DNA from 3 places in the Streptosporangium sp. NPDC051022 genome. Region 3 is predicted to be linked to each of the others. Evidence: riboswitches for the same ligand, from Rfam matches in the RefSeq annotation. Region 3 holds a riboswitch; each other region holds the start of a gene.

Region 1 (7,503 bases), on a different contig from region 3:
CGCCGTCGCCGGATCATGCCTGCCAGATCGGTGAGGTCGTCGAGGCGCACGCTCTGCGCGTCCATCCGCCGTGCCAGGGCTCCGGCCAGGCCGAGGCGGACGTGCCCGCTCTCACAGTCCACCACCACCGTGGCCACCCCGGCCAGCAGCCCGGCGGCCCGGTGGGACTCCTCGACGGTGCCCGAGGTGGCCCGCCCGTCGGTCACCAGGACCAGCAGCGGGCGCCTCGACGGGTCGCGCAGGCGCTCGACCCGCAGCACCTCGGCGGCGCGGAGCAGCCCGGCGGCCAGCGGGGTGCGGCCGCCGGTCGGCAGCTCGCGCAGCCGGGCGGCGCCGGCCTCGACGGAGGAGGTCGGCGGCAGCACCAGGTCGGCGCGGGTACCGCGGAAGGTGACCAGGCCGACCTTGTCGCGGCGCTGGTAGGCGTCCAGGAGCAGGCCGAGCACGGCGCCCTTGACCGCGCGTATGCGCTGCCTGGCCGCCATCGACCCGCTCGCGTCCACGACGAACAGCACCAGGTTGCCCTCCCTGCCCTCGCGCGCGGCCTCCCTGAGGTCCTCGCGCCTCAGCAGCAGGCCCGGCCCGCTCCTGCCACGCCCGGCCTGGTGCGGCGCGGCCGCCGCGACGGTCGCCGCCAGGTGAAGGGAGGCGGCCCGCCCCCGGGGAATCCTGGCGCCGACGGTACGGCCCAGGGGCGTGGCGGCCCTCGAACGCCGTCCCGGGGCTCCCGCGCCGAGGCCGGGAACGGTGAACAGCCGGGCCCGTCCCGCCGGATCGGCGTCGAAGACCCGCTCGTTCCCGGTGGCGGCCCGCGCCGCGCCGGACGCGGGAACGCCGGCGGGCTGATCCGCCCCCTCCGCCGTGTCCGCCGGAGGGGGCGCGCCGGGCTCCAGGTCCGGAAGCGTGGTGTTCCGGGGGCCGGGAGCCGGGCGGGAGGCGTCCTCCCCCGGAGTCTCCGGGGCGTCCGCCCCGGAGCCGTCGGCACGGTCGGCGCCGTCGGCGCCGTCTCCGTCACGGTCCCGGTCGCCGTCCGGGCCACTGTCCGGGCCGCCGTCTGGGCCGCCGTCCGGGCCGCCACCGGGGCCGCCCTCCGGGTCGTCGGGCTCCTCCGGATCGTCGGGGACCTGGTTGAGGAGGTCCTCCAGCCTCGACTCGTCCAGGCCGGGCGCGTCGAAGGGGTCGCGGCGGCGCCGGTGCGGCAGGGCGAGCCTGGCCGCCTCGCGGACGTCGTCGGCGGTGACGGAGGCGCGGCCCCGCCAGGCGGCGTGCGCGATCGCCGCCCTCGCGGTGACCAGGTCGGCCCGCAGCCCGTCCACCTCGAAGCCCGCGCAGACCGTGGCGATCCGCCGCAGCGCCGCGCCGGGCAGCGTGACGCCCGCCACCCGGGCCCGCGCCTCGGCGATGCGCTCGGCCAACGCCCGCTCCTCGTCCTCCCACCGGGCGGCGAAGGCGGCCGGGTCGGCCTCGAACGCCAGGCGCCGCCGTACCACCTCGGCCCGCTGGGACACCTCCCGCGACGCCCGTACCTCCACGGTCAGCCCGAACCGGTCGAGCAGCTGGGGCCGCAGCTCGCCCTCCTCCGGGTTCATGGTCCCCACCAGCAGGAACCTGGCGGCGTGCCGTACCGAGACGCCCTCCCGCTCGACGTAGCAGGTGCCGAGCGCGGCGGCGTCGAGCAGCAGGTCGACCAGGTGGTCGTGGAGCAGGTTGACCTCGTCGACGTAGAGGACGCCCCGGTGCGCGCCCGCCAGGAGCCCCGGTTCGAAGGCCTTCACCCCCTCGGTGAGCGCCCGCTCCAGGTCGAGCGAGCCCGCCAGGCGGTCCTCCGAGGCACCGACCGGCAGTTCGACGAGCCTGGCGGGCCGTACGGTGCCGGGCCCGGCGGCCCGCGACGGCGCGCTCTCCGCCTCGTGGGGCCCGTCTGGACATTCGGGGTCGGGGGCCGCGGGGTCGCAGGAGAAACGGCAGCCGCGTACCACCTCCACCGGCGGCAGCAGCGCCGCCAGCGCCCGCACGATCGTGGACTTGGCGGTGCCCTTCTCCCCGCGGACCAGGACCCCGCCGACGCCGGGGGAGACGGCGTTCAGGATCAGCGCGAGCTTGAGGTCCTCCGATCCCACGATCGCGGTGAAGGGGTAGCGCGGGTGACGCACCTTCGAGGCCTCCCTTGATGTCATCTGATGTCGCCGGGTCACCGGCGGGGTGTCGTCATGCGGGGTAGCTCAGCCGCCAGCGTCCGGCCCGCCCGGTGAGCTCGACCCGGGCCAGCGGGGCCACGTCGACGCGCCAGAAGGCGGAGGCCGGGGCGCCCACCGCGTGGACGACCGCGGCGCGGACGACCGCGGCGTGGGTGACGGCGACGGTCCGGCCCGGCTCCAGCGCCGACAGCCAGCCCGCCACCCGGCCGAGGAGATCGATGATCGACTCCCCTCCGTGCGGCGCGGCGGCGGGATCGGTGAGCCAGGCGGCGAGGGCCTCCGGCTCGGCGGCCTCGATCTCGGCGAGCGTCCTGCCGCTCCACCGGCCGTAGTCGCAGTCGGCGAGCAACGGGTCGGGCTCGGCCCGCAGGCCGAGGGCCTCGGCCGTCTGGGCGCAGCGCAGCTCGCCCGCCCGGACGGCGCGGGCCGGGCCCATCGCCGGAGCCAGGGCCTCGGCGCGGCGCAGGCCGGGTCCGTCGAGCGGTTCGTCGCCCGGGAACGCGGCCCGTGCCGTCGCCCGCGTCGAGGCGTGGCAGATCAGCAGCAGGCGGGTGACCCCCGAGAGGGGTCTCACACCGGGCTGCGCCTGCGCGCGGCGAAGGCGAAGAGCGCGCCGACGCCGAGCCAGAACACCGCCTGGGTCCCGAGGGAGGCGATGCGGAAGTCCCACAGGAGGTCGGCGGGGAAACCGTCCGGCACCTCGTTGATCCCCGGCAGCAGGATCCAGGCCGCCACGACCGGCACCAGCAGGGCGGCGCCGCTGGCCAGCCAGCGCAGCCACGGCTCGCCCGCGGAGAGGTACCGGTAGGCGGCGGCGCCCGCGCCCACGGAAAGGATCCCGATGACCACGGCGGCCAGGTAGAGCACCGTGCGCTGGTCGATCGTCTCGGGGTCGCCGACGGCCGGCGGGTTGGCGGGATACTTCAGGAAAGGGATGAGGACGATCGCGACGAACGCCGCCGCCGCGAGGGTGACCGCGAGCAGCGGCTCCGAGCGGGGACCGGCCCGGCCGCGCACCGCCGCGTAGGCGAGGGCGAACAGGCCGCCGACGGCCAGGCCGTACAGGGCGAGGGCCAGGAAGAGACCGAACCGCTGGCCGTTCCTGCTGACCAGCTCCTCTTCCCCGTGGGAGTCGGCGGTTGCGGCCGCCTCGTGCGAGTGGGACTCACCGGCCGGGGAGGCGGCCGCGGCCGCCTCCTCCAGCGCGATGGCCCGGTCGATGCGCGGCTCGCCCACGGTGTAGGCGAAGACCGCGGCGAACAGCCCGGCGAGCAGCCCGACGAGCATGCCCCTGACGATGAGTTTGATGATCACGTGTGGCTCAGTGGCAGGGGACGCCGAGCAGGTGACGACCGTCGTGCATGAGTTCGTGCAGGTAGTTTCCGGCCTGCGAGATCGCTCCCTGGTCGAAGGCGACCAGGTAGGCGATGAGCAGCAGCACCGGTACTGCGAGCAGCCAGCGGGTGAGTGAGATCCAGGGGATGGGCTGGGCGTACGGAGCAGAGATCTGGCTCACGGCCACCTCCTTCGGGATTGACGCGTCCCTAGTCGTAAGGTCGGTGGCGGCCGAGTGACCTGGCTTCCAGCCCCGGAAGGGCCGGTTACAGTGGCGCGACCGCACCGGAATCTCACCGGATTTCCCTCGCACCGCCACAAAACACCCGGAACGTATCCCGGTTCCCTACGTTCCGTCAATCCAGGTGACGCCCGGCATCCCATCCGAATCCACGATCCGGCGCCATGATCCGCGGCCTTCCCGCGGAAGGCGTCCCTGCCGGGGACCCCCTCCGCGGGCGGGCCCTCACTGCTCGCCGGTGAGGGCGGTCACCAGGTCGGCGGCGGTGCGGCAGCGGTCGAACAGCTCGCCGACGTGGGCCTTGGTACCGCGCAGCGGCTCCATGGTCGGAACCCGCTGCAGGGACTCCCTCCCGGGGATGTCGAAGATGACCGAATCCCAGGAGGCGGCGGCGACCGACTCGCTGAACTGGCTCAGGCAACGGCCGCGGAAGTAGGCCCGGGTGTCGCTGGGCGGGGCCTCGATGGCCCGCTGGACCTCGTCCTCGGTCACCAGGCGCTGCATCCGGCCCCGGGCGACCAGCCTGTTGTACAGGCCCCGGTCGGGCCGGATGTCGGAGTACTGCAGATCGACGAGCTGCAGGCGCGGGTGGGACCAGGCCAGGCCGTCACGGGCGCGGTAGCCCTCCAGCAGCTCCAGCTTGGCCACCCAGTCGAGCTCCCGCGACAGCTGCATCGGGTCCTCGGCCAGGCGGGTGAGAACGGACTCCCAGCGGTCCAGGACGTCCTTGGTGAGCTCGTCGACGCCGTTGCCGCTGCGCTCCTCGGCGTACTTGCGCGCCAGCTCCAGGTACTCCATCTGGAGCTGCACCGCCGTCAGCCTGCGGCCGTCGCGCATCGAGATCTCGTACTTGAGCGTCGGGTCGTGGGAGACCGCGCGCAGCGCCTGGACGGGGTTGTCGACCGCCAGGTCGCGGGTGAAGTAGCCGTCCTCGATCATGGCGAGGACCAGCGCCGTCGACCCCAGCTTCAGGTAGGTCGAGATCTCCGACATGTTGGCGTCGCCGATGATGACGTGCAGCCTGCGGTACTTCTCCGGGTCGGCGTGGGGCTCGTCCCGGGTGTTGATGATCGGCCGCTTGAGCGTCGTCTCCAGCCCGACCTCGACCTCGAAGAAGTCGGCCCGCTGGCTGATCTGGAAGCCCTCGCCGCGCGAGTCCTGCCCGATGCCGACCTTCCCCGCCCCGGTGACGACCTGCCGGGAGACGAAGAACGGGGTCAGGTGCCTGACGATGTCGGCGAACGGCGTGGCCCGCCGCATCAGGTAGTTCTCGTGGCAGCCGTAGGAGGCGCCCTTGTTGTCGGTGTTGTTCTTGTAGAGCTGGATCGGGGCGTTGGACGGGATGGCCGAGGCGCGGACCGCGGCGTCGTGCATGACCCGCTCCCCCGCCTTGTCCCAGATCACCGCCGCCCGCGGATTGGTGCATTCGGGAGTCGAGTATTCGGGATGGGCGTGATCCACGTACAGCCGGGCCCCGTTGGTGAGGATCACGTTGGCCAGACCCAGGTCCTCGTCGGTGAGCTGGCTCTGGTCGGCCACCTCCCTGGACAGGTCGAAACCCCGGGCGTCGCGCAGCGGGTTCTCCTCCTCGAAGTCCCACCGTGCCCGCCTGGCTCTGGCCGCCGAGGCCGCCAGATAGGCGTTCACCACCTGGGAGGAGGTCACCATCGCGTTGGCCCCCGGCTGTCCGGGCACGGAGATGCCGTATTCGGTCTCGATGCCCATCACCCGCCGTACCGTCATGCGCACCCTCTGTTCATCCGACTGAGTTCTCCGCCGTATATATCCCCGACCCTAGACCCTTCACTATGCCCGGTGACCATACAGTTATGGCACAGAGGCCTTTTCGCCCGCGGCGAAGGGCTCGGCGGGCGGGGCGGGGAACGCTCCCCGGCCGGGCGGATCGGGCGTGGGGGCGGGCGGACCGGCCGCCGCGGCCCGGCGCCGCCGCCTGGCCTTGACGAACTCCTGCACGGGCCGCTCGGCGACCCGGTGGACGACGTAGGACAGGGCCATCGTGACCAGTACGGTGACCAGCGCGGTCAGCCAGGGGGGAAGCGCGTCCCGCAGGGCGGGCACGAGCACCACCGCGACCGGCGTGTGGAAAAGGTAGAGCGGGTAGGTGAGGGCTCCCAGCACGACCAGGCCGCGCCAGCGCAGCCGGCTCAGCCAGCCCAGCGCCACCATCGCCATCAGCACGTAGAAGCAGGCGACGGTCGCCACCACCGCCCAGTCGGCCGCGGGCATCGCCTCGCGGCCCGCCGCCTCGATCCGGCCGGCGACCCTGGCCAGGGCCGCGTCCACCGCCAGGCCGCCGCTGATCCCGGCCACGCACCACAGCACCACTTTCGGCCCGAACCTGGTCATCAGGTAGAAGGCCATGCCCGCCACGAAGTACGGCGCGTACTTCGGCATCACGATCAGCTGCACCCACTCGTTCTCGGCGAGCCCGAGCACCCCTGCCGCCACGGCCGCCAGCAGCCACACGCCCATGAAGACCAGGCAGCGCGCGAACGTCACCCCGACGATCACCAGGATCGAGATCAGCAGGTAGAAGCGGAGCTCGGCCCAGAGCGACCAGTAGACGCCGTTGGCGTCGGTGACCCCGGCGGCGCGCTGGAACATGGTCAGGTTGACCAGATAGTCGCGCAGGCTCAGCTTGGGGTCGAGCGCCGTCGCCGCCGTCAGGCCGTAGACCGCGGCGACCGCGGCCACGCTGACCCAGTAGGCGGGATACAGGCGTACCAGGCGCGAGAGCGCGAACGCGCCCAGGCTCCTGCCCCAGATGCTCATCAGGATCACGAAACCGCTGATCATGAAGAACAGCTCGACGCCGAGGATGCCCAGGCTCGACAGCGGCGCCACCGCGGGGAACAGCTTGGCCGGGCGCTCTCCCCAGACGGAGGCGAAGGCGATGAGGTAGTGGAAGGACACGACCGCCATGGCGGCGACGAACCGCAGAAGGTCGAGTTCGGCGAGCCGTCCGTTCCCCCGGTCCACCGTGCCGGTCACGAGGTGGCCGGAGCTAGATCTTCACGCACGCATCTTGGACGGCACTTCGATCATTCGGGTTCCCTCCCGGGCGCCTCGTTTTTCCCACCGGTCACATCCTTCACCGGCGGACCGCCCCGCGGCGGGGCGCCGCGCGTACACGAAGGCGGCGCCCGCCCCCGGGTGAGGGACGGGCGCCGCCTTCGTGCGCGCCGGAGGTGATGCGCTAGAGGTACTGGCCGGTGTTGGCGACCGTGTCGATGGACCGGCCCGCCTCGGTGCCCTGCTTGCCCGTCACGAGGGTGCGGATGTAGACGATCCGCTCGCCCTTCTTGCCGGAGATGCGGGCCCAGTCGTCGGGGTTGGTGGTGTTGGGCAGGTCCTCGTTCTCGGAGAACTCGTCCACGCAGGCCGCCAGCAGATGCTGGATCCGCAGGCCCTTCTGCCCGGAGTCGAGGAACTGCTTGATCGCCATCTTCTTGCCGCGGTCCACGATGTTCTGGATCATGGCGCCGGAGTTGAAGTCCTTGAAGTACAGGACTTCCTTGTCACCGTTGGCGTAGGTCACCTCGAGGAAGCGGTTCTCCTCGCTCTCGGTGTACATCCGCTCGACGACCCGCTGGATCATGCCCGAGATGGTGGCCTCGCGGCTGTCGCCGTGTTCGGTGAGGTCGTCGGGGTGGAGCGGGAGATCCTGGATGAGGTACTTCGAGAAGATGTCCTTGGCCGCCTCGGCGT
Region 2 (7,503 bases), on a different contig from region 3:
CGTTGAGCGCCTTGGGCCGGTTGAGGGTGATCAGGCCGGTACGGCCCTTGCGGTCGAGCAGGATGGTCTCGTACTGCGTCATGAGCGTTCCCTGATGGCGTTGACGATCGCGGAGAAGTCCCTGCCCGCGCCGGGGCCGTCGGCGAAGGCGGCGTAGAGCTCGGCCGCGCGCAGGCCGAGCTCGGCGGCCACGCCGCTGGAGCGGGCGGCGTCGGCGGCCAGGCCGAGGTCCTTGGCCATGAGCGCGGAGGTGAAGCCCGGCCGGTAGTCACGGTTGGCAGGGCTGGCCGGGACCGGTCCGGGGACCGGGCAGTTGGTGGTCAGCGCCCAGCACTGGCCGGAGGCCGTCGAGACCACGTCGAACAGTGCCTGATGGGACAGGCCGAGGCGCTCGCCCAGGACGAACGCCTCGCTGACGGCGATCATCGAGGCGCCGAGGATCATGTTGTTGCAGATCTTCGCGGCCTGCCCGGCGCCGGGGTCGCCGCAGTGCACGACCTTGCGGCCCATGGCCGACAGCAGCGGCGAGACGGCCGCGAAGTCGGCGCCCCGGGCGCCGACCATGAAGGTCAGCGTGGCGGCCGTCGCGCCGGCCACGCCGCCGGAGACGGGGGCGTCCAGCGCGCGGTGCCCGGCCGAGACCGCGGCGTCGTGGGCGGCACGCGCGTCGGCGACGTCGACGGTCGAGCAGTCGGCGAACAGCGTGCCGGGCGCGGCGGCCGCCAGCACCTGTCCGTAGCAGTCGAGCACGTGCCGCCCGCTGGGCAGCATGGTGATGACCGTCTCGGCGCCGGTCACGGCGTCGGCCGCCGAGCGGGTGATGCGCACCCCGTTCCCCTCGGCCTGCCCGAGCGCCTCGGGGGACAGGTCGAATCCGGTGACGTCGTGACCGGCCCTGACCAGGTTGGCGGCCATGGGGGCGCCCATGTTGCCCAGGCCGACGAAGGCGATCGTCATCGGAGCCCTCCCGACAGTCCGAGTTCGTGCTCGCCCAGGGGCGCCAGGAAGCGGTCCACGTCGTCTTCGGTCACCTCTTCGAGGCGGGCCGGTGACCATCTGGGGGAGCGGTCCTTGTCGATCACCTGGGCGCGGATGCCCTCCACCAGGTCGGGGCAGGCCAGGGCCGCGCAGGAGACGCGGTACTCCTGGTCGAGCACCTCCTCCAGCGAGCCGAGCTCCCGGGCCCGGCGCAGCGCCCGCAGGGTGACCTTCAACGCCGTCGGCGACTTGCCGCCGATCCGCTCGGCCGCCTCCTTGGCGGCGCTCTCGCCGCTGTCCAGCAGCCGTTGCACGATCTCCTCCACCGTGGGCGCGGAGTAGCAGGCGTCGATCCACTCACGCTGCCCGGCCAGCTCGCCGGGCGGCACGGCGTGGGCGAAGGAGGCGACCGCCTCGGTCACCTCCCGCCGGGACAGCTCGGCGGTGAGCTCCTCCAGATCCGCGGAGGGCACGAAGTGGTCGGCCAGCCCGCAGGCCACGGCGTCGCCCGCGCCGATCGACGTGGCGGTGAGCGCCAGATGGGTGCCCAGTTCGCCGGGCGCCCGCGACAGCAGGTAGGTGCCGCCCACGTCCGGGACGAAGCCGATGGTGGTCTCGGGCATGGCCAGCATCGTGCGCTCGGTGACGACCCGCACGCCGCCGTGCGCGGAGACGCCGACGCCGCCGCCCATGACGATGCCGTCCATCAGGGCGACGTACGGCTTGCCGTACCGGGCGACGCGGGCGTTGAGACGGTACTCGTCGCGCCAGAACGCCGCCGAGGCGCCCCCCTTCGCCTTGGCGTCCTCGTGGATGGCGCGGATGTCGCCCCCGGCGCACAGGCCACGCTCGCCCGCCCCCCGGACGAGCACGGCGGCGACGGCGTCGTCGTCGGCCCACATCCGCAGCACGGCGTCGAGGCGGCGGACCATGTCGTGGTTCAGGGCGTTGAGGGCCTTCGGCCGGTTGAGCGTGATCAGCCCGAGACGGCCGATGACCAGGGTCTCCACTCCGGTGTCCGACAGTGTGCTCATCAGGCGGCTCCGGTCAGTCCGCGGGCGACGATGACGCGCATGATCTCGTTCGTTCCTTCCAGGATCCGATGCACCCGCAGGTCGCGGACGATCTTCTCGATGCCGTACTCGGTGAGATAGCCGTAGCCGCCGTGCAACTGCAGGGCCTGGTCTGCGACGGCGAAACCGGTGTCGGTGGCGAATCGCTTGGCCATCGCGCACAGCTCCGCGGCCCTGGGGTCGCCCGTGTCGAGCGCGGCGGCGGCGCGCCACACCAGTGCCCGCGCGGCCTCCAGCTCGGTCACCATATCGGCCAGGGAGAACTGCAGTGCCTGGGCCCGCAGCAGCTTGGCGCCGAAGGCCTCCCGGTCGGCGAGATAGGCGGTGCAGGCCTCCAGCGCCGCCTGCGCGCCGCCCAGGGAGCAGGCGGCGATGCCCAGGCGGCCGCCGTTCAGGCCGCTCATCGCGATCCGGAAGCCGTCGCCCTCCTCGCCCAGCAGGCGGGTGGCCGGGATGCGGACCCCCTCCAGGAGGACCTGGCGGGTGGGCTGGGCGTTCCAGCCCATCTTCTCCTCGTTGGGGCCGAAGGAGAGGCCCGGGTCGTCGCGTTCGACCACGAACGCCGAGATGCCCCGGGCGCCGGGGCCACCGGTACGGGCCATCACCACGTACACCTGCGCGGCGCCCGCGCCGGAGATGAACTGCTTGACACCGTCCAGGACGTAGTGGTCACCCTCGCGCACCGCTCGCGTACTGAGCGCGGCGGCGTCGGACCCGGCGCCGGGCTCGGTGAGGCAGTAGCCGGCCAGGGACCGCATCGAGCACAGGCCGGGCAGCCAGCGGGTGCGCTGCTCGGCGGTGCCGTAGTGGTCGATCATCCAGGCGACCATGTTGTGGATGGAGACGTAGGCGGCGATGGAGGGACAGCCGGTGGCCAGCGCCTCGAAGATCAGCGCGGCGTCGGTCCTGGACAGGCCCGAGCCGCCCATCTCCTCGGCGACGTAGACGCCGCCGAGGCCGAGGTCGGCCGCCTTGACGAGCACGTCCACCGGGAAGTGCTTGCGGCGGTCCCAGTCGACGGCATCGGGGGCCAGGTGCTCGCGGGCGAAGTCGCGGACCGTCTCCACGATCGCGACCTGGTCGTCGGTGAGTGTGAGCATCGTCCCTCACCCCATCGTGGGGATGACGAAGCTCGCGCCTTCCCTGACCCCGGAGGGCCAGCGCGAGGTGACGGTCTTGGTGCGGGTGTAGAAGCGGATCGAGTCCGTGCCGAACTGGTTGAGGTCACCGAACATCGACCGCTTCCAGCCGCCGAAGCTGTGGTAGGCCACCGGGACCGGGATGGGGACGTTGACGCCGACCATGCCGGTGTTGACCCGGCGGGTGAAGTCGCGGGCGGTGTCGCCGTCGCGGGTGAAGATGGCCACGCCGTTGCCGTACTCGTGTTCGCTGGGCAGCCGCAGCGCCTGCTCGTAGTCGGCGGCGCGCACCACCGACAGGACGGGCCCGAAGATCTCCTCCCGGTAGACGCGCATGCCGGGGGTGACGTGGTCGAAGAGCGAGGCGCCGATGAAGAAGCCGCCCTCGTGTCCGGCCACGTTCACCTGGCGGCCGTCGACCACCAGCTGGGCGCCCTCGGCGACACCGAGATCGAGATAGCCGCGGACCCGTTCCAGCGCGTCGGGGCCGACCAGCGGGCCGAAATCGGCGTCGGGGTCGTGGGAGGGGCCGACCCGCAGCCCGCCGATCCGCTCCACCAGTTTGGCCACCAGGGCGTCGGCGGTCTCCTGCCCGACGGGAACGGCGACGGAGATGGCCATGCACCGTTCGCCCGCGGAGCCGTACCCCGCGCCGATCAGGGCGTCGGCGGCCTGGTCCAGGTCGGCGTCGGGCATGATGATCATGTGGTTCTTGGCGCCGCCGAAGCACTGGGCGCGCTTTCCGCGGGCCGTCGCCGTCGTGTACACGTACTCCGCGATCGCCGTGGAGCCGACGAATCCCAGCGCGGCCACCCGCGGATCCTCCAGCAGGGTGTCGACCGCCTCCTTGCCTCCGTTGACCACGTTCAGCACGCCGGGCGGCAGACCCGCCTCGACGAACAGCTCGGCCAGCCGCAACGGTACCGACGGGTCACGCTCGGACGGCTTGAGCACGAAGGCGTTGCCGCAGGCGAGGGCGGGGGCGGCCTGCCACAGCGGGATCATCGCCGGGAAGTTGAACGGCGTGATCCCGGCGACCACGCCCAGTGGCTGGCGCATCGAGTACACGTCGATGCCCGTCCCGGCGCTGTCGGTGAACTCGCCCTTGAGCAGGTGCGGGATGCCCGCGGCGAACTCGACCACCTCCAGCCCGCGCTGCAGGTCGCCGTCGGCGTCGGCGACCGTCTTGCCGTGCTCGGACGACAGCAGCCGGGCCAGCGGCTCACGCTCGGCTTCGACCAGTCGCAGGAAGCACAGCAGCACGCGGGCGCGGCGCTGCGGGTTCCACCGTGCCCACTCCTCCTGAGCGGCCTCGGCGTCGGCGATCGCCGCCTCGGTCTCGGCCCGGTTCGCCAGCGGGACACGGGCCTGGACCCGCCCGGTGCCGGGATCGTGGACGTCACCGTGGGCACCCGATGCCCCGGGAACCTGTTTGCCGCCGATGAAATGTGTCAGCTCACGGACCATGAACGACCTGCTTTCGCCAGGTGGGATCCGAAGATGGGCGTGCCTCGCCCGCGGTCCAGCGCACCGATGGGCGGGCCGGAAACGGTGAACGGGTCAGGGCGCAGCAGGGCCGTCAGCGCGGGGGATCCTCCACCGCCGGGACGTTTCCGGGCTCGCGAGCGCGTACCGATGCCATGCGTGTTCGCTCCATCCTCGTGGACAACACGGATCAACCCGCGGCCGGTATCCTGACTCCCGGATCAGCGCACGTCATCCGGCCTTCCCGGCTCTCGCCAGTGGCCTCATACAGCGATGACGCACTCCCCGGTCACAGTGGCGGGACCGCGCCGGATTCACACCGGCTTCCCTGCACCGCGGGCCTTCACCCCGAAAATATAGTTGGACGTCCTAGTAAGTCCAGAGCGACCGGCCGGATATGTGGAAAGCCGTCGCCGCCGCTCACCGAGAGGCTCAGGTGGCGGCCCTTCGCCGCGCCTTCGGCCATCCGGTCGAAGGACCCGCGGAACGTGCCTCGGACCGGATGACGTCTCAGAGTACGGCGAAGGTATCCGGCCACCGCGTTGGCTGGTTAGAATCCCGCCGTGGATGGTTCGTCCGCGCCCGGCCGGGTGCGGACGTCGTAAGAGGGAACCCGGTGCGAATCCGGGACTGCCCCGCAGCGGTGAGTGGGAACGACCGCCGTCATACGCACTGGACCGAAGGTCTGGGAAGCGACGGCCAGTAGGTCACGCCTGAGGTTCAGGTGTGGTGCCCGCGAGTCCGAAGACCTGCCCTCCGCCCGTGCACCGGCCGGTGCGCGGTGGTCCGCGGCCTCGTGGGAGGGCCTGGGACGCGCCCGCCGGGGTTTTCCCTGCCCGTCGTGTGCCTCTTCCTCCTGCCCGGCCGCATGCTGGCAATAGCGAGGGAAGCTGCCATGACAACGACGATCCTCGGGTACCCGCGCATCGGCGCGCACCGAGAGCTCAAATTCGCCACCGAGCAGTACTGGGCCGGGCGCGTCGGCGAGGAGGAACTGCAGTCCACGGCCGCGACGCTGCGGCGGGCGGTGTGGACCGAGCTGCGGGACGCCGGGCTGGGGACGATCCCGTCGAACACCTTCTCCTTCTACGACCAGGTGCTGGACACCAGCGTCATGGTCGACGCGGTCCCCGACCGCTACCGGGCGCTGCCGGGCCTGGAGCGCTACTTCGCGATGGCGCGCGGCACCGCGGACATCCCGGCGCTGGAGATGACCAAGTGGTTCGACACCAACTACCACTACATCGTCCCCGAACTGGCCCTGGACGCCCGCTTCCGGCTCGCCGACGGCGCGCAGGCCAAACCCGTGGCCGAATACCTCGAGGCCAGGGCGTTGGGGATCGAGACCCGGCCGGTGCTGGTCGGCCCCCTGACCTACCTGCTGCTGGCCAAGGCCGCGCCGGGCTCGCCCGAGGGGTTCGTGCCGCTGGACCTGCTGGACGCCCTGGTGGAGGTTTATGCCGAACTGCTGGAACGGCTCGCCGGAGCCGGCGCCCAATGGGTGCAGCTGGACGAACCGGCCCTGGTCAGGGATCTCGGCGCCCGACAGGTCGAGGCGCTCGAGCGGGCCTACCGCCGCCTGGGCGAGCTGTCCAGCCGTCCGAAGATCCTGCTGGCCACCTACTTCGGCACCGTCGCGCCGGAGGCGTTGAAGGTGCTGGCCTCCACCGCGGTGGAGGCGGTCGGGCTGGACTTCGTCTCCCGCCCCGACACCCTGGACGCGGTGGCCTCGATCGGCGGGCTGCCCGGCAAGACCGTCGTCGCCGGCGTGGTCGACGGCAGGAACGTGTGGCGGACCGACCCGGCGCGGGCCAGGGCGACGTACGCGGTGCTGCTCGGGCTGGCCGGGCAGGTGCAGCTGAGCACGTCGTGCTCGCTGCTGCACGTGCCCGTCGACCTTGACGGCGAAACCGCCCTGGACCCGCAGGTGCGGGCGCGGCTGGCGTTCGCCCGTCAGAAGGTCGCCGAACTGGTGGCGCTGGAGGCCGAGCTGGATTCCGACGACCCGCGGGCGGCACCGGTGCCCGGCGCGGGGGTCGACGCCGAGGTCCGGGCCCGGCTGCAGGCCCTCGGCGACGTCCACCGGACCGACCGCACAACCCGCTTCGCCGCCCAGCAGGAGAAACTCGGGCTGCCCGACCTGGCCACGACCACGATCGGATCGTTCCCGCAGACCGCCCGGATCCGCAAGGCCCGCGCCGACCACAAGGCCGGCCGGATCGACGGCGCCGCCTACACCGAGGCGATGCGCGCCGAGGTCGGGCAGGTGATCCGGCTCCAGGAGGAACTCGGCCTGGACGTTCTCGTGCACGGTGAGCCCGAGCGCAACGACATGGTCCAGTACTTCGCCGAGCAGCTGTCCGGATACGCGGCCACCGACCACGGCTGGGTCCAGTCTTATGGGACGCGCTGCGTGCGCCCCCCGATCCTGCACGGCGACGTCTCCCGCCCCGACCCGATGACGGTGGAGTGGGCGGCGTATGCGCAGTCGCTGACGGCCAAGCCGGTCAAGGGCATGCTGACCGGCCCGGTCACCATGCTCGCCTGGTCCTTCGTCCGCGACGACCAGCCGCTGTCGCAGACCGCCCGCCAGGTCGCCCTGGCCCTGCGCGACGAGATCGCCGACCTGGAGGCGGCCGGGATCGGCATCATCCAGGTGGACGAGCCGGCCCTGCGGGAGCTGCTGCCGCTGCGCCGGGCCGACCAGGAGGACTACCTGGCCTGGGCGGTGGCGGCCTTCCGGCTGGCCACCTCGGGGGTGGCGGTCTCCACCCAGATCCACACGCACATGTGCTACTCGGAGTTCGGTGAGATCATCACCGCGATCG
Region 3 (7,503 bases):
AGGCGACCGGGCGGGCCGGGGTGCCGCTGCTGATCCTGCGGCGCCCGGGCTGGCAGGAGGGGCCGGGCGACGACTGGCGCTGGACGCCGTCGCTGGAGGCGGCGGCCGGGCTGCTGCCCGGACTGGGGGAGCGGGTCTTCCTGACCACCGGCCGCCGGAGCCTGCCGGTCTTCGCGGGTCTCGACGGACTGTGGTTCCTGGCCCGCTCGGTCGACCCGCCGGAGCCGCCCCTCCCGCGCCACGCGGAGGTGCTGCTCAGCCGGGGGCCGTTCACCGTGGAGGGGGAGCTGGCCCTCATGCGGGACCACCGGATCGACGTGGTGGTCACCAAGGACAGCGGCGGCCGGATGACCACCGCCAAGCTGTTCGCGGCCCGTGAGCTCGGGCTTCCCGTCGTCGTCGTGCGGCGCCCGGCCACGCCCGCAGGCGTCCCCGCGGTCGAGACGGTCGAGGCGGCGCTCGCCTGGCTGGAGAGCGTGCCGGGCCGCGCGGGCTGACGCGGCCCCGGGCCGCGGCGCGGCCGGCGCGGCCTGAGCAGCCGGGGTGTCCGGGGCGGCGGGCACGCGGAACGACACCGTCCCCGGCCGGGTGATCGCGGCCGGGGGGACGGGCGGGACGGCGGTCACGCGGGGTAGCGGCGCGGGGTGAACACCACCCGGCCGCCGTCGCCCCGCTCGGCGATCCGGGTGGTCGAGGACCCCACGAGCAGCAGGCAGCGCATGTCCACCGCGGCCGGGTCGAGCTCGCCGAGGGTGGTGACGGTCATGCTCTCCCCGGTACCGCCCACGTTCCGGCCGACGACCACGGGCGTCTGCGGCGCGCGGTGCTCCAGCAGCAGGTCCCTGGCCGCGGCGACCTGCCAGGTGCGGCTCCTGGAGGCCGGGTTGTAGATCGCCAGCACCAGGTCGGCCCGGGCGGCCGCGCTGATCCGCCCTGCGACGACCTCCCACGGCTTGAGCAGGTCCGACAGCGACAGCACGCAGTAGTCGTGGCCGAGCGGCGCCCCCGCCCGGCTCGCCACCGCGTGCGCCGCGGTCAGTCCGGGCAGCACCCGCACCGGGACGTCGGCGAACCGCGGTTCGCAGGCGACCTCCAGGACCGCGCTGGCCATGGCGAACACCCCGGGATCACCGGAGGAGACCACGGCGACCCGTGACCCGCCCGCGGCCAGTTCCAGGGCGTGCGCCGCCCGCTCGGCCTCGACCCGGTTGTCCGTCGGATGGCGGCGCTGACGCGGGTTCGGCGGGACCCGGTCCAGGTAGGGGCCGTAGCCGACGAGCTCGTCCGCGGCGGCCAGCGCCTCCTGCGCCTCCGGGGTCAGCCACGGCCGCCCCGCGGGACCGAGCCCGACCACGACCACCTCGCCGGGACCGCCGCCCGCCGTCCCGTCCACCGCCCCGCCCGTCACCTCGCCCGTCACCTCGGGCACCGCCGCGGCGGGCGTCTCCCGTGCCGCCGGGCCGGGCGAGGCCGCGTTGACTGGGCTCGGGATCAGCGCCAGCGAGAAGTACGGCACGCTGCCGGGATCCACCTCGGCGAGCGGGGCCAGGCGCTGGGCGCCGGTGGTCGCGCGTTCCACGTACCAGGCCTCGTCGAGGCGGCCCGCCTCGGCCAGCGCGTCCCGCACCTTGGTGAACGTCCGGCCGAGCTTGAGGATCGCCGCGGAGTCCGTGGTGGCGAGCCGTTCGGCGATGACCTCCGCCGGGAGCGTCCCCGGCAGCACGGTCAGGATCTCGTCCCGCTCGACCAGCGGCCTGCCGAGGACGGCCGCGGCGCCGCTCACCGAGGTCACGCCGGGAACGACCTCGGTGACGTAGTGGTGGGCGAGACGCTTGTGCATGTGCATGTAGGAGCCGTAGAAGAGCGGATCGCCCTCGCACAGCACCACCACGTCGCGGCCCGCGTCCAGGTGGGCGGCCAGCCGAAGCGCGCAGTCGGCGTAGAAGTCGTCGATGGCGCCCTGGTAGCCGCCGGGGTGGTCGGTGGTCTCGACGGTGAGCGGGTAGATCAGGGCTTCCTCGATCTGGCCGTCACGCAGGTACGGCGCGGCCACCGAGCGGGCGATGCTCCTGCCGTGACGGGCACTGTGGAAGGCGATCACGTCCGCCTCCCCGATGAGCCGGGCGGCCTTGACGGTCACCAGCTCCGGATCACCGGGTCCCAGCCCCACTCCCCAGAGCCGTCCGGCCTGCATGTCGCTCACTCGTCCTCACTCGCGATCGCGTTGACCGCGGCGGCGGTCATCGCACTTCCGCCCCGGCGCCCGTGCACGACCAGGTACTCCAGGCCCGCCGGGTGTTCGGCGAGGGCCTGCTTGGACTCGGCGGCTCCGATGAAACCGACCGGGACGCCGAGCACGGCCGCCGGTCGCCCGGCACCCTCATCGACCATCTCCAGCAGCCGGAACAGCGCGGTCGGGGCGTTGCCGATCGCGACCACCGCCCCTTCGAGGCGGTCGCGCCACAGTTCGAGCGCGGCGGCGCTGCGGGTGGTGCCGAGCCGTTCGGCCAGCTCCGGCACCCCGGGGTCGCCCAGCGTGCAGATCACCTCGTTGTCCGCGGGCAGGCGGCGGCGGGTCACCCCGGAGGCGACCATCATCGCGTCGCACAGCACCGGCGCGCCCGCGCGCAGGGCGGCGCGGGCGGAGGCCACCACGCCGGGCGACCAGCCGAGGTCGCCGACCAGGTCGACCATCCCGCAGGCGTGGATCATACGGACCGCCACCTGGGCGACGTCCGGGGGCAGGCCGTCCAGGTCGCTCTCGGCGCGGATGGTGGCGAAGGAACGCCGGTAGATCTCCGCGCCGTCACGGACGTAGTCGATCACGTTTCCCCTCTCAGGGCCGTCACCACGGCCGTGGTCTCTTCGATGTCCGCGCAGTTCAGGCTTCTGCCGTCCAGATCGATCCGGTAACCGGCGGCGGTGGCGACCACGTCGGCGACCCGCCCCCTGGGACGACCGCAGCGCCGTTCGCAGCCCGCCCAGTGCACGGGGAGCGTACCGGTGCGCGGCGAGCCCGCCGCATCCGGGGCCGTGACCGCGGGGGCGGCCACACCGGCGGCCACATCAATGGTCACATCAATGGTCACATCGACGGTCGTGTCGGTGGACATGGCGGCGGTCGTGTCGGTGGACATGTCGGTGGACATGGTGGCGGACATGGCCCTGGTCGCGTCCGCCCGCACGTCGGCCAGCGACTTGGCGCAGCCGGGGCGGCCCGTGCAGGCCGTCACACCCGTCCACGGAGAGCCGGGGTCGACGACCAGACCCACCTTTCCGGCCAGGGCGGCGGCCCCGGCGGCCTCGGCGGGGGTCAGGCCGGGCAGGACCACGCCGCGCCACGGCGTCAGCCGTACCCCGGCGGGGGAGGCCAGGTCCGCCAGCAGCCCCGCCTGGGCGGAGGTCAGCCGTCCCAGCGGCACCGCGACCCCGAGCACCGCCGGACCTTCCGGCTCTCCGAGGATTCCCACCGGTTCCCACCCGGTGGGCGCCTGCGCGCGAGGCAGGAGCGGGCTCGTCCGCCCGGCCCCCACGGCGGAGCCGACCCGGACGGCGACTCGGACGGCGATCCGTTCGGCGCAGCCGGGCAGCTCGCCGATCCGCCAGGCGCGCGCCCGCCGGACCTCGGGCTCGGCCAGGAACGCCTCGGCGGCGGCGAGCAGGGCGGTCACCGCCGAGCCGATCGGCACGCGCAGGCCGCTGTCGGTGCCCGCGAGGATCAGGGCGGCCTCGCCGGGGCCGGTCGGCAGGATTCCGGCGTCGGGGTCGAGCCAGGCCACGTCGCCCCGGCCGTCGTCGAACGCGAACAGGAAACGCCCCGGCAGACCGGCGAGCGCGGGCGTGCCGCAGAGCCGCCGGTCCAGGTCGGAGACCAGCGGGCTCACGTCGAGCATCCCCCGGCCGTCGCACCCGGTCAGAGGGGAGGCGAGGATGTTGCGGACCCGCTCGTGGGTGGCCGAGGGCAGCAGCCCCGCGGCCGCCATGCGGGCCGCGAAGCCACCGTCCGCGAAATCGGTGTCCGTGAGGTCACCGCCCGTGGAGTCACCGTTCGCGTGACCGCCGTCCGCGCCGAGCCCGCGCACCTGGACGTTCGCGCGGGAGGTCAGTTCGATGACGCCGCTCCCGCAGGCCGAGGCGGCGTCGGCGAGCTCCCGGAGCTGGGAGGACGTCAGCCGTCCCCCGGGCACCCTGATCCGCGCCAGGCCGCCGTCGGCGGCGGCGTGCACCTGGAGGGCACCCGGGCACGCGTCAGGCCGCGATCGCCCGGAGAAGTCGCCAATGAACACGCTGAGGATGTTAGCTCCAGTTTCTTGCGAGGAACCTCGCTGCCGTAGTCTCATCGTTGGCGACGGCAAAGGGAGGAAGCCGGTGTGAATCCGGCGCGGTCCCGCCACTGTAACCGGGGAGCGAACCCCATCCAGGCCACTGTCCGACCGACGGACGGGAAGGCTGGGGGGAGCGTCGATCCGGGAGCCAGGAGACTCCAGCCGTCGTAGCCGACGACGACCCGGGGCGAGGACCCCGAGGGAGGAAGCCCCCGTGCGCTGTTCGCCGTTCCCCTGCCGGCCCGTGACACCGCAGAACCCCGCCGCCCCGCCCGCCGTACGGCCGGGCCGTGTCACTTCGCCCGCCGTACGGCCGGGCCGCGCCGCCTCGCCCGGCGTGTCCCCGTGCCGCGCCGTCCCGCCCACCGCGGAGGGCGACGCGTGATCCTTCTGCTCTCCACCTCCGACACCGACCTGCTCAGCGCCCGCGCGAGCGGCGCGGACTACCGCCTCGGCAACCCCGCCAGGCTCACCGCGCAGGACCTGCCGCCCCTGGTCGAGGGCGCCGACCTGGTCGTGGTCCGGCTGCTCGGCGGGCGCCGCGCCTGGGAGGAGGGCCTGGACGCCCTGCTCGCCGGACCCCTGCCCGTCGTCGTGCTCGGCGGCGAGCAGGCGCCCGACGCCGAGCTGATGGAGCTGTCGACCGTGCCCGGCGGGGTCTGCGCCGAGGCGCACGCCTACCTCGCCCACGGCGGCCCGGCCAACCTCGCCGAGCTCGCCCGGTTCCTGTCGGACACCCTGCTGCTGACCGGGCACGGGTTCGCCGCGCCCGCCCCGACCCCCGCCTGGGGCGTGCTGGAGCGCGAGGCGCGCCGCCAGGACGGCCCCGTCGTCGGGGTGCTCTACTACCGAGCCCACCACGTCGCGGGCAACACCGCCTTCGTCGAGACCCTCTGCTCGGCCGTCGAGGACGCGGGCGCCCGCGCGCTGCCCGTCTACTGCGCCTCCCTGCGCAGCGCCGAGCCCGGCCTGCTGGAGACCCTGCGCACGGTCGACGCCCTGGTGGTGACCGTGCTCGCCGCGGGCGGCACCCGCCCGGCCACCGCCTCGGCCGGTGGCGACGACGAGGCCTGGGACGTCGGCGCGCTCGCCGAGCTGGACGTGCCGATCCTGCAGGGCCTGTGCCTGACCGGCGGCCGGGCCGCCTGGGAGGAGAACGACGACGGCCTGTCCCCGCTCGACGCGGCGACCCAGGTCGCGATCCCCGAGTTCGACGGGCGGATCATCACGGTGCCGTTCTCCTTCAAGGAGATCGACGGGGACGGCCTGACCGTCTACGTCGCCGACCCCGAGCGCGCCGCGCGGGTGGCGGGCATCGCCGTACGGCACGCCACGCTCCGGCACGTCCCGCCCGCCGAGCGGCGGATCGTGCTGATGCTGTCGGCCTACCCCACCAAGCACTCCCGGATCGGCAACGCGGTCGGCCTCGACACCCCGGCGAGCCTGGTGCGGCTGCTGGCCGCGATGCGCGAGCGGGGCTACGACATCGGCGCCGAGGGCGAGCTGCCAGGCGTGACCGAGCAGGACGGCGACGCGCTGATCCACGCCCTGATCGCCGCGGGCGGGCAGGACCCCGACTGGCTCACCGAGGAGCAACTCGCCGGCAACCCCGTTCGCATCGCGGCGGCGCGGTACGCCCGGTGGTACGCCACGCTGCCCGAGGACCTGCGCTCCGACGTGGAGGAGCACTGGGGATCCGCGCCGGGCGAGCTGTTCGTCGACACCTCCCGGGATCCGGACGGCGAGATCGTGCTGGCCGCGCTGCGCGCGGGCAACGTCGTGGTCATGGTGCAGCCGCCCCGGGGGTTCGGCGAGAACCCCATCGCGATCTACCACGACCCCGGCCTGCCGCCCAGCCACCACTACCTGGCGGCCTACCGCTGGCTGGCCGACGGTTTCGGCGCGCACGCCGTGGTGCACGTGGGCAAGCACGGCAACCTGGAATGGCTGCCCGGCAAGTCGGCGGGCCTGTCGGCCTCCTGCGGCCCGGACGCCGCGCTGGGAGACCTGCCGCTGATCTACCCGTTCCTGGTCAACGACCCCGGCGAGGGCACCCAGGCCAAGCGCCGCGCCCACGCGACGCTGGTCGACCACCTCGTCCCGCCGATGGCCCGCGCCGACACCTACGGGGACATGACCAGGCTGGAGCAGCTCCTCGACGAGCACGCCTCCATCGCCGCGATGGACCCGGCGAAGCTGCCCGCGATCCGCGCGCAGATCTGGACCCTGATCCAGGCCGCCCGGCTCGACCACGACCTCGGCATCGAGGACCGTCCGCACGACGCCGAGTTCGACGACTTCCTGCTGCACGTCGACGGCTGGCTGTGCGAGGTCAAGGACGTCCAGATCCGTGACGGCCTCCACGTGCTGGGCGCGGCGCCCGAGGGCGCGGCGCGCGTCGACCTGGTGCTCGCCATCCTCCGCGCCCGTCAGATGTGGGCCGGTGGCCAGGCGCTGCCCGGGCTCCGCGAGGCCCTGGGGCTCCGCGAGGACGGTACGGCGGGCCGCCTGGGCACCGACGAGGCCGAGACGCTGGCCAGATCGCTGGTCGAGGCCATGGAGGAGCGGGGCTGGGACCCGGAGGCCGCCGCCGAGGTGGCCGCGACCGTGCCGGGAACCGCCAGGACGGGGTCTGCCCCGGACACCCCGGATACTCCGGATACCCCGGACGCTCCGGATGGCGGGGCCGGTTCCGGGCAGGTCGAACGCATCCTGAGGTTCGCGGCCGAGGAGGTCGTGCCCCGGCTGGCGCGCACCACTGACGAGATCGGCGCGATCCTGCACGCCCTCGACGGCGGGTACGTCCCGGCCGGGCCGAGCGGGTCGCCGCTGCGCGGGCTGGTCAACGTGCTGCCCACGGGCCGCAACTTCTACTCGGTCGACCCCAAGGCCGTGCCGAGCAGGCTGGCCTGGGAGACCGGGCAGGCGATGGCCGACTCCCTCCTGGAGCGCTACCGCGCCGAGACCGGCGACTGGCCGCGCTCGGTCGGCCTGTCGGTGTGGGGGACCAGCGCCATGCGCACGGCCGGCGACGACGTGGCCGAGGTGCTGGCGCTGCTGGGCGTGCGTCCGGTGTGGGACGAGGCGTCGCGGCGGGTCACCGGCCTCGAGCCGATCCCGGCGGAGGAGCTCGGCCGCCCCAGGGTGGACGTCACGGTCCGGATCAGCGGATTCTTCA

Evidence for each region. A riboswitch is a leader RNA that binds a small molecule or an ion and turns the genes downstream of it on or off. The one in region 3 is predicted to bind cobalamin.
Region 1: another riboswitch for cobalamin. It lies ahead of AB0N02_RS21315 (CbtB domain-containing protein); the one in region 3 lies ahead of cobN (cobaltochelatase subunit CobN).
Region 2: another riboswitch for cobalamin. It lies ahead of metE (5-methyltetrahydropteroyltriglutamate--homocysteine S-methyltransferase); the one in region 3 lies ahead of cobN (cobaltochelatase subunit CobN).

The regions. Positions count from the first base shown of each region.
Region 1 covers NZ_JBFBCF010000012.1:192,472-199,974, reverse strand. The annotation lists gene AB0N02_RS21330 (putative cobaltochelatase) at 1-2,177, opposite strand, end outside; gene AB0N02_RS21325 (histidine phosphatase family protein) at 2,209-2,772, opposite strand; gene AB0N02_RS21320 (CbtA family protein) at 2,769-3,512, opposite strand; gene AB0N02_RS21315 (CbtB domain-containing protein) at 3,520-3,714, opposite strand; adenosylcobalamin (AdoCbl) riboswitch at 3,758-3,852, opposite strand; gene dop (depupylase/deamidase Dop) at 4,000-5,517, opposite strand; gene AB0N02_RS21305 (acyltransferase) at 5,602-6,786, opposite strand; gene arc (proteasome ATPase) at 6,992-7,503, opposite strand, start outside.
Region 2 covers NZ_JBFBCF010000013.1:161,465-168,967, forward strand. The annotation lists gene AB0N02_RS22225 (enoyl-CoA hydratase) at 1-82, opposite strand, end outside; gene mmsB (3-hydroxyisobutyrate dehydrogenase) at 79-957, opposite strand; gene AB0N02_RS22235 (enoyl-CoA hydratase/isomerase family protein) at 954-2,012, opposite strand; gene AB0N02_RS22240 (acyl-CoA dehydrogenase family protein) at 2,012-3,151, opposite strand; gene AB0N02_RS22245 (CoA-acylating methylmalonate-semialdehyde dehydrogenase) at 3,158-4,657, opposite strand; cobalamin riboswitch at 4,857-5,041, opposite strand; cobalamin riboswitch at 5,227-5,447, shown strand; gene metE (5-methyltetrahydropteroyltriglutamate--homocysteine S-methyltransferase) at 5,571-7,503, shown strand, end outside.
Region 3 covers NZ_JBFBCF010000054.1:15,198-22,700, forward strand. The annotation lists gene AB0N02_RS45265 (cobalt-precorrin-6A reductase) at 1-497, shown strand, start outside; gene AB0N02_RS45270 (precorrin-2 C(20)-methyltransferase) at 623-2,194, opposite strand; gene AB0N02_RS45275 (precorrin-8X methylmutase) at 2,200-2,826, opposite strand; gene AB0N02_RS45280 (precorrin-3B synthase) at 2,823-4,286, opposite strand; cobalamin riboswitch at 4,310-4,503, shown strand; gene cobN (cobaltochelatase subunit CobN) at 4,707-7,503, shown strand, end outside.